Regions from separate parts of the Micromonospora sp. WMMD1274 genome, predicted to be linked through region 2. Evidence: riboswitches for the same ligand, from Rfam matches in the RefSeq annotation. Region 2 holds a riboswitch; the other holds the start of a gene.
What was found. A riboswitch is a leader RNA that binds a small molecule or an ion and turns the genes downstream of it on or off. The one in region 2 is predicted to bind glycine.
Positions count from the first base shown of each region.

Region 1 (4,786 bases), 6.5 Mb from region 2:
GACGTACACCTGACCGCCCGCGTCGTGGACCTTCGCGCACAACTGGGCGATGCCGGTCTCGTAGACGCCGTGCGTCGACGGGTACGTCACCATGATCGCGGCGAGCGCGTCCCGGTGCTTGTCGATCTTCGCGTCGAGGTCGACCAGGTCGACGTTGCCGTCGGCGTCGCAGCCGACCACCACCACCCGCATGCCGGCCATCACCGCCGACGCGGCGTTGGTGCCGTGCGCCGACGACGGGATCAGGCACACGTCACGGTGACCCTCGCCGCGCTCCCGGTGGTAGGCGCGGATCGCCAGCAGCCCGGCCAGCTCACCCTGCGACCCGGCGTTGGGCTGCACGCTGACCGCGTCGTAGCCGGTCACCTCGGCCAGCCAGCCCTCCAGTTGCGCGATCAGCTCCCGGTACCCGGCGGTCTGCTCGTCCGGCGCGAACGGGTGCAGGTGCGCGAACTCCGGCCAGGTGATCGGCTCCATCTCGGTGGTGGCGTTGAGCTTCATGGTGCACGACCCCAGCGGGATCATGCCGCGGTCCAGCGCGTAGTCGAAGTCGGCCAGGCGGCGCAGGTACCGCAGCATCGCCGTCTCCGAGTGGTGGGTGTGGAACACCGGGTGGGTGAGGAACCCCGACGTGCGGGCCAGCCCGTCCGGCAGGCCCGCGTCGGCGTCGCCGTCGAACCCGTCGACGCCGAACGCCGCCCACACCGCGTGCAGGTGCGCGGGCGTGGTGGTCTCGTCGCAGGAGACGCCGACCCGGTCGGCGTCGACCAGCCGCAGGTTCACGTTGCGCGCCGCCGCCGCGGCCACCACGTCGGCGGCGCGGCCCGGCACGATCGCGGTGACGGTGTCGAAGAACGCGACGTCCGCGACCTCGACGCCGCCGGCGCGCAGCCCGGCCGCGAGCCGCGCCGCCGCCTCGTGGGTACGCCGGGCGATGGCCCGCAGGCCGTCCGGGCCGTGGTAGACGGCGTACATGCCGGCCATCACCGCGAGCAGCACCTGCGCGGTGCAGATGTTGCTCGTCGCCTTCTCCCGCCGGATGTGCTGCTCGCGGGTCTGCAACGCCAGCCGGTACGCCGGGTTGCCGTCGGCGTCGCGGGACACCCCGACCAGCCGGCCCGGCAGCATCCGCTCCAGGCCCGAACGCACCGCCAGGTAACCGGCGTGCGGCCCGCCGAAGCCCATCGGTACGCCGAAGCGCTGCGTGGTGCCCGCGGCGATGTCGGCGCCGATCTCACCCGGCGGGCGCAGCAGCGTCAACGCCAGCAGATCCGCCGCCACCGTCACCAGCGCGCCCACCCCGTGCGCCGCCTCGACCAGGGCGCGGTGGTCCCGGACCGCGCCGGACGCGCCCGGGTACTGCAGGTGCAGGCCGAAGAACTCCGCCGGCAGCTCGTCGCGCTCGACGTCGACCACGCGCACCTCGATGCCGAGCGGCTCGGCGCGGCTGGCGATCACCGCGACGGTCTGCGGCAGCGCGTCGGCGTCGACCACGTACACCGGGCTCTTGCTCCTGGACGCGCGGCGGGCGAGCGTCATCGCCTCGGCCGCGGCGGTGCCCTCGTCGAGCATCGAGGCGTTCGCGGTGACCAGACCGGTCAGGTCGGTGACCATGGTCTGGAAGTTCAGCAGCGCCTCCAGCCGGCCCTGGCTGATCTCCGGCTGGTACGGCGTGTACGCGGTGTACCAGGCCGGGTTCTCCAGCACGTTGCGGCGGATCACCGCCGGGGTGTGCGTGCCGTGGTAGCCCAGGCCGATCATGGACACGGCGACTGTGTTACGCGACGCCAGGGCGCGCAGCTCGGCGATCGCCTCCCGCTCGCTCGCCGGGGCGGGCAGGTCCAGGGTGCCGTGCCAGCGGATCACCTCGGGGATCGCGGCGTCCATCAGCTCGTCGACGGAGCCGTAACCGACGGTGTCCAGCATCCGGCGCTCGTCGTCGCGGCCGGGACCGATGTGCCGGTCGGCGAACTGCTCTGCGGTCATGCGCTGCGCTCCTTGGTGGGGCGAGGTCGACGGGTCGGCCTCCCCCTGAGTCGCGCTGACGCGCTCCACAGCGCCTGCCCACGTGGTCCTTTTGCCTGAGAGGTTCCGGGGAGAATCTGCCCCTTCGGCGCCGTCGGGTAGACGGTCTCTCCCACGTGGGTGGTACCGGCACCCCCAACGCTACCAGCGGGCGTGTTTCCGGCTCATGTCCCGGGGGTTGATCACACCGGCGCCGGCGCCGCCGCCACCCGGTCGGCCAGCGCGCACAGGGTGGCGCCCAGCGGGGCGTCCAGCCGCAGCGCCGCGTAGGTGTCACCGCGGGTGACGCCCCGGTTGACGATCGCCACCGGGATGCCGTGGCGGGCCGCCCGCAGCACGAACCGCCGCCCCGACATCACCGTCAACGACGACCCGAGCACCAGCAGCGCCCGGGCCCGCTCGACGAGCGCGAAACAGTCCGCGACCCGCGGGGCGGGGACCGTCTCACCGAAGAACACCACGTCCGGTTTCAGCATGCCGGCGCCGCAGAGGCCGCAGTCGACGGTGCGGAACCCGGTCACCGCGTCGTCGGGCAGGTCCACGTCGCCGTCGGGGTTGACGCGCGCCACCCGCGCGTCGAAGCCCGGGTTCGCCTCCGACAGGCGCCGGTGCAGCTCGTCGCGGCCGGTGGCGTTGCCGCAGTCCAGGCACGTCACCTCGTCGAGACGGCCGTGCAGCTCGATCACGCCGGTGGCGCCGGCGGCGGTGTGCAGCCCGTCGACGTTCTGGGTGATGATCCCGCCGAGCAGCCCGGCCGCCTGCAACCGGGCCACCGCCCGGTGCCCGTCGTTGGGCGCCGCCCGGGCGATCATCTGCCAGCCCAGGTGGCTGCGCGCCCAGTACCGCCGCCGCGCCAGCGGATCCCGGGTGAACTCCTGGTACGTCATCGGGGTGTGCCGGCGCGCCGCGCCGCTGGGCCCCCGGTAGTCCGGAATGCCCGACTCGGTGGACAGGCCCGCGCCGCTGAGCACCACCACGTCCCCGGCGGCCACCAGCCGTGCCAGTTCCTCGAACGCCTCACTCACCCGTCCATCGTCCCTCGCCGCGCCGCTGACCGCCCCTCCCGCCCGCCCTAGCCCCGTTGATCATGGAGTTGGCGGTGGTGCGGCACGGCGTGTCGTACCGCCAACCTCATGATCGACGAGGCCGGTCGCCCGGCGGGGGCCGGTGTGGCGGGCTAGGTTGAGCGCATGCGCGTCGTCATCGCCGGAGGGCACGGAAAGATCGCCAAACTGCTGGAGCGGGAACTGGCCGGACGCGGAGACACCGCGCTCGGACTGATCCGCAACCCCGACCACGCCGCCGCCCTGCGCGCCGGCGGCGCCGAACCCGTCGTGTGCGACCTGGAACACACCGACGTCGACACCCTCGCCGCCCACCTCGCCGGCGCCGACGCGGTCGTGTTCGCCGCCGGCGCCGGACCCGGCAGCGGCGCCGCCCGCAAGGACACCGTCGACCGGGGCGCCGCCGTGCTCCTCGCCGACGCCGCCGTCCAGGCCGGGGTACGCCGCTACCTGCTGGTTTCCTCCATGGGCGTGGACGCCGCGCCCGCCGACGGCACCGACGACGTGTGGGCGGCGTACCTGCGGGCCAAGAAGGCCGCCGAGGACGACGTCACCGCACGGGACCTCGACGTGACGGTGCTGCGGCCCGGCCGCCTCACCGACGACGAACCCGCGGGCCGGATCACCCTGGCCCGGCACGCCGAACCCGGCGCGATCAGCCGCGCCGACGTGGCCCGGGTCCTGCTCGCCCTGCTGTACGCCCCGGCCACCGCCGGGCACACCCTGGAACTCGTCGGCGGAGACAGCCCCATCGCCGAGGCGATCGACGCCGTCACCGCCTGACCCACCGCGTACGTCCCGGCCCGCCCGCCGCGGCGGACCGGGACGCCGGTCAACGCTGGTGGCGGGACAACGCCGGCTGCGGCGGGCCCCCGCCGCCCTGCGGCAGCTCCCGGGCGATCCGCTCCATCGTGCGCGACAACTGCTCACTGCCGTCGTCGAGGTGCCGGGCCGCCGCCTGCATGTGCGAGATCATCATCTCGCCGAAGATCCGCAACGCCTCGCGCGTGGCCACCGAGTCGTCGAAGCCGCTCCCGGCCGCGCTGCGGTACTCCGTCACCGCCCGCTCGGCCTCCCGCTTCGCCTCCTCCGCCGCCGCCCGCATGTAACTCTCGTACTGGGTACGGGCGTACTCGGCGACCCGGCGCGCGTAGTCGTGGGCCTGCGCGATGATCTGCTCGGCCTCCCGCTGCGCCGCCGACAACAGGTTGACCTCCTTCGCCGCCGGCGTCACCGCCTCGGTACTCGGGATCACCCCGTGCCGGTGCAGCTCCAGATGGTCGTTGAGCCGCTCGTTCTCCGCCCGCAGGTTCGCCACCTGCGCCGCCAGCAGATCCAGCTCGTCGGCCACCTGCAACCGGAACCGGTCCACATCGGTCTGGTCGTAGCCGCGCCGGGTGAACGCCGCCGACCCGAACTCCCACCGCCGGACCCGGTCCGAGGTCAACCGCACCTGCACCGGACCGGACACCTGCTGCGCGTCGTAACTGCTGATCGGACCCGCGCTCACCGGCCCACCTCCGTTGCTTGCAGCCCGTCCGCGCCGGTCATCGTCCGCCACGCCGGGCCGTACCAGTGCTTGCCGTAACCCTCGTGATGCACCTGACCCGGCTGGTAACCGGCACCGGTCAACGCCGCCACCGACTGACCCACCATCTCGTCGGAGCCGCACACGTACACGTGCCGCGACCGCCAGT
Region 1 is NZ_JBMHMG010000001.1:6,804,834-6,809,619, forward strand. Features, by position in the region: gene gcvP (aminomethyl-transferring glycine dehydrogenase) at 1-1,986, opposite strand, end outside; glycine riboswitch at 2,060-2,150, opposite strand; gene ACN27D_RS32155 (NAD-dependent protein deacetylase) at 2,208-3,050, opposite strand; gene ACN27D_RS32160 (NAD(P)H-binding protein) at 3,216-3,872, shown strand; gene ACN27D_RS32165 (DivIVA domain-containing protein) at 3,922-4,599, opposite strand; gene ACN27D_RS32170 (globin domain-containing protein) at 4,596-4,786, opposite strand, start outside.
Region 1: another riboswitch for glycine. It lies ahead of gcvP (aminomethyl-transferring glycine dehydrogenase); the one in region 2 lies ahead of gcvT (glycine cleavage system aminomethyltransferase GcvT).

Region 2 (4,786 bases):
GCCGAGGGTCTTGTGCGTGGTCAGAGTGACGACGTGTGCATGAGGCACCGGGTTGGGATGCAGCCTAGCCGCCACCAGGCCAGCGAAATGTGCCATGTCTACGAGAAGTAGAGCTCCCACCTCGTCGGCAATTCGCCGGAACCGAGCGAAGTCGAGCGTTCTAGGGTAAGCCGACCAGCCAGCGATGAGCATCTTCGGTCGGTGCTCCCGTGCCAACTCTTCGACCTCATCCATGTCGACCAAGCAATCGGTTACGTTCACGTGATAGCTCACGGCCCGGTACAGCCGGCCCGAGTAGTTGATGCGCATGCCATGTGTCAAATGGCCCCCGTGGGCAAGGTCCAGCCCGAGAATGGTATCGCCCGGTTTGAGCAGCGCAGCCATGACCGCGGCGTTTGCCTGAGATCCGGAGTGTGGTTGCACATTGGCATATGTGGCAGCAAACAAACGCTTGACTCGCTCAGTTGCCAGGCGTTCAATATCGTCGATGTACTCGCATCCACTGTAGTAACGCCGCCCGGGGTACCCCTCCGCGTACTTGTTGGTGAGGACCGATCCCTGCGCCTGGAGGACCGCTCGGGGCGCTAAGTTCTCCGATGCGATCATGCCCAGGCTCTCTTGCTGACGCCGCAGTTCGCCGGCCACCGCTTCAGCGATCGCCGGATCGAGGTCGGCTAGGTCGTCGTCGAAGGATGCCATTTTCTACCTACCGAGACTCGTTGCAGAAGGCGAGGTATTCATCCGAGGACATCAGTGGTGGCGCCTCCGCTAGCCGAACGCGCACGAGCCAGCCTTTGCCGTACGGGTCGGCACCGATAAGACTCGGATCTGCGAGAACCTCCTCGTTGACGGCAACGACCTCACCGCTGACGGGCAGATACAACTCGGCCACCGATTTCGTGGACTCTACTTCTCCGCATGCGTCGCCAGCAGTCAGGTGGTTTCCCGGCTCAGGCAACTCCACATAGATCACATCTCCGAGCGCGGTGGCTGCAAACGCGGTGATTCCCACCTCTGCCGGATCGACGGACTCGTTGACCCATTCGTGGTTGATGCTGTACCTGAGATGCTTCGGCACGTTCATATCGCTGTGTCCTCGTGAGTTCTGGCCGCGGGTCACCGCGGACGGCGGTAGAAGGGAAGGGGGGTAATCTGGACCGGCTCGGCGGTTCCCCGGATGATCACGGCAAAGCGTGCTTTCTCATCAGTGCTGGATTGGATGCTGGCCATCGCGACCGGTCGTTTCAGCACCGGCGAAGGGATACCGCTGGTGACGATGCCAACAGGCTCGCCCAGGCCGACGTCGGTCAGCGTTACGACCTGATGGCCTGCGCGTGGAACTCTTTGTCCAGCGGTGACGAGACCCACGAGTCGGCGCGCTGCCCCTGCCTTGCGCACCTCCATCAGCGCGGCCCGCCCGACGAAGTCGCCAGCTTTGTCGAAGGAAACCACCCGTCCCAGTCCGGCGTCAAAGGGGGTTGCTTCTCGATCGATTTCGGAGCCGTACAGCGGCATTCCGGCCTCGATGCGGAGCGAGTCGCGGCAGGCCAGCCCTGTCGGCGACAGGCCGTGGCGTCGTCCGGCTGCAAGTGCCAGTGTCCAGATGCCAGAAGCGTCCTTAGCATCGACGAGCAGCTCGAAGCCGTCCTCCCCGGTATATCCGGTGCGAGCGACCAACGTTGGGCGACCATGGATGGTCGACGTTGTTGCGGTGTAGTAGCGGAGATCGTTGACCGCGGTATCGGTCAGGCCTTCTACGACAGCGGCGGCACGTGGACCCTGCACGGCGATGATGGCCCGCTCATTGGTCCGGTCGGTGACTGCGGCCGCGTAGTGTGCGCAGCGGTCCTTCAGTGCCTGATACGCGGTTCGCGTGTTGACGGCGTTGACGACTAGCAGATACCGGTCGGATGCGAGGCGATAGGCGACGAGGTCGTCCAACACGCCGCCCGTCGCCTCGCAGAGCATGGTGTAACGGGCGCCGCCGACTTGCATCGCTGAGAGGTGGCCGACCAGGGCATAGTCTAGGGCCGAGGCGGCTTCGGGACCCGCAACCTCAAGCTGGCCCATATGACTGAGGTCGAAGAGGCCGGCCTGTTCACGTACAATCCGATGCTCCGCGATTTCGCTTCCGTAGCGGAGCGGCATCCACCAGCCGCTGAACTCGGTAAATCGCGCGCCGAGCGCTACATGCAGGGCGTGCAGCGGTGAGCGAAGCAGGTTCGCGGGACCGTCGTGCATGGAGGCTCTCCTCGTCTCGACGCACGGGCGTCGAACGGTTGGGGGCCTCCCGCTCTGTCATTGACCTGAGAGCTTCACCGCTGGGGCAGCGGCTTGCACCGTGGGTGAGACGAATGGTCGTCTGCTTTCCAGAGTTCACCTTGCCCGCGCGGTAATGGGGCCTGAGAGTTTCTTGGGAGTTTGCTCCTTCGGCGCTCCGCATGACGGAGGCTCTCCCGCGCAGGTTCGAATGGTGCCTATGTAGTTATGAACCTATCGCAGGTTAGGCGATGGCGTGCACCACGTCAACATCATCCAGCCCAGTGCTCGGTCGGCGGCCGAGTCCTCACGCCTACTGCACCATGTGGTGAGCATGGGGGTTATCCTGCCACCACTGAGCGAAGGCGGGGTTGTCGTGCACGTGATCTAGGTAGGCTCGACCGACGGCACGGAACAGCACGGAGCTCTGCTCGTTCGTCAGAGCATCACGCCGCCAGACCACCACCAGTCTTGCCAGCAGCTGCGGCTCGCCCTGCAGGGGCAGCACCCGAGTCCCCGCAGCCGGAGCCCAGGACGGGTCGACCAGCCGAACTCCGTCTCCGGCTGCCACCAACGGGTGCGCGGCACCGCTCGGCGCCTCGTACCGGATCTTCGGCTCAAAGCCCGCCGCCCGACAGGCTCGCCGCAATGAGGCGAGAGAGCCGTCGTCCGGTCCTGGCGGGCACACCCAGGATTCGTCTCGAAGGTCAGCCAATTTCACCTGCTCTCGGCGGGCCTGCGGGTGAGATGCGGACATGGCGACGAAGATCGGGTAGCGGGGCACCAGCGGCCGAGCAGTGAGTGTCGGGCCGATCGGCACCTCAAAACCCTCGAGGATGCCTAGCAACGCGGCATCTAGCTGGCCGCGGTTAAGCGCCTCTACCAACAGCCGCGAGGACGGCTCGATCTGCAGCGCAATCTCCGGATCCGGGAACACCTCCGCAATGCGGCGCACGAGACTCCCCGCGCATGCGATGTGAACGGTTCCGATCCGCAGCAGACCAGGGATGGGGTGCCGGTCGCCGAAATCCTCAACAAGCGCATCCACCTCTGCCAGCACGACGTGGGCACGCCGGAGCACCTGCTTGCCAAGCTCGGTCGGGTGCATGCCGCTGCGGCTACGGACGAACAGCGGGCCTCCGAGCATCTTCTCAATCCGATGCACCTGCGCCGTCAGCGCTGGCTGCGACATGCCCAGGAGGGCGGCGGCACCCGTCACGCTTCCGGCCTCTGCAATGGCACTGATCGCCCGCAGGTGGCGCACATCGATGCCCATGACCGAGATTATGCACGCGGCGGCGGGCAGGTTCGGCGGCAGGTCAAGCGGGCGCGCCGCCCGGTCTCCCGATCGGGCGGCGCGCCTGCATTCGTCACGGTTGGTTCAGTAGCGGGTACTTATCGTTGCGCCCGCGCAGGAGGTCTTCCCATACAGGCTGATGTAGTGGTAGCCGGCGGCCGGACTGGCGATGGCCAGAGACTCGTCATTGCCGGCACCGGTCGAGGAGCGGGTAGCGTTGCTGATGGTGGCCCAACTGGACGGGCTGTAGTAGAGATCGCAGTTGCCCGTGCCGCCGACCACGCCAACAGTGAGGGTGCTGACACCCGCAGGCAGGTAGATGTAGAGGTAGTCGTAGTTGCCGGCCGTTGCGGAGCGCCCGCTGCGCTGACAGTTACGGTCGAGGGTGCGTGTATCCGCACCGGTGCACTCCGGCAGAGTGCTTCCTCCACCCGCCGAGACCGAGATCGTCTGAGAGGATTTCGCAGTCGCTCCTTGGTTGTCGGTGACCGTCAGGGAGACCGTGTAGGTGCCAGCCGCCGCGTAGGTTTTGCTCGGGTTGGTGGCCGACGAAGTGCTTCCGTCACCGAAGCTCCACTGCCGGGAGGCAATGCTGCCGTCGGCATCTGTAGACCGGTCGGTGAAGCTGGCGGTCAGTCCGCTGGTCACGACGCTGAAGGAGGCGGTCGGCGGCTGATTGGTGGGAGGCGGAGTCGTGCCTCCACCGCAGTCACCGACCGCGCAACGAGTCAGCCAGGCGTCGAAGTCGGCGTTGTAGCGCGTGCCGATGGTGCTGGTCAGGTACGTGCGTGCGGCGTTGAAGGCGCCCGACCGGTAGTAGCCGAGGACGGTCGTCATGTCCTGCCGGTGCGATTGCATCATGTACCGCACGGCGAGATAACCCCAGTTGTAGATGCGCGTCTGGTCGTTATTGTAGGTGGTGTCGAACAGGGTACGAAGCGTGTACGTGTGATTACCTGCCTGGGTCTGCGCGCTGGTGTAGGTGACGTTCCGGTAGGAGTAAGAGACGTACTCGGCGAAGCCTTCGATCCACCAGATAGTAGGCGTAGCGATGTTGGCGCTGAAGTCGCCGTACATGTTGAACCGACCATCGAGGTAATGGGTGTACTCGTGGTTGAGGTTCCAGATTTGGAAGGTTGGCCGAACCCACTCGGCTTCGTAGGCGATAAATCTGGCCTGGTTGTTGGGGTCCGAGGGGTTGCCCTCCAGGTACATGCCGCCGTTATTGGT
Region 2 is NZ_JBMHMG010000001.1:318,024-322,809, forward strand. Features, by position in the region: gene glyA (serine hydroxymethyltransferase) at 1-699, opposite strand, end outside; gene gcvH (glycine cleavage system protein GcvH) at 707-1,084, opposite strand; gene gcvT (glycine cleavage system aminomethyltransferase GcvT) at 1,117-2,241, opposite strand; glycine riboswitch at 2,286-2,380, opposite strand; glycine riboswitch at 2,381-2,469, opposite strand; gene ACN27D_RS01135 (LysR family transcriptional regulator) at 2,573-3,535, opposite strand; gene ACN27D_RS01140 (collagenase) at 3,641-4,786, opposite strand, start outside.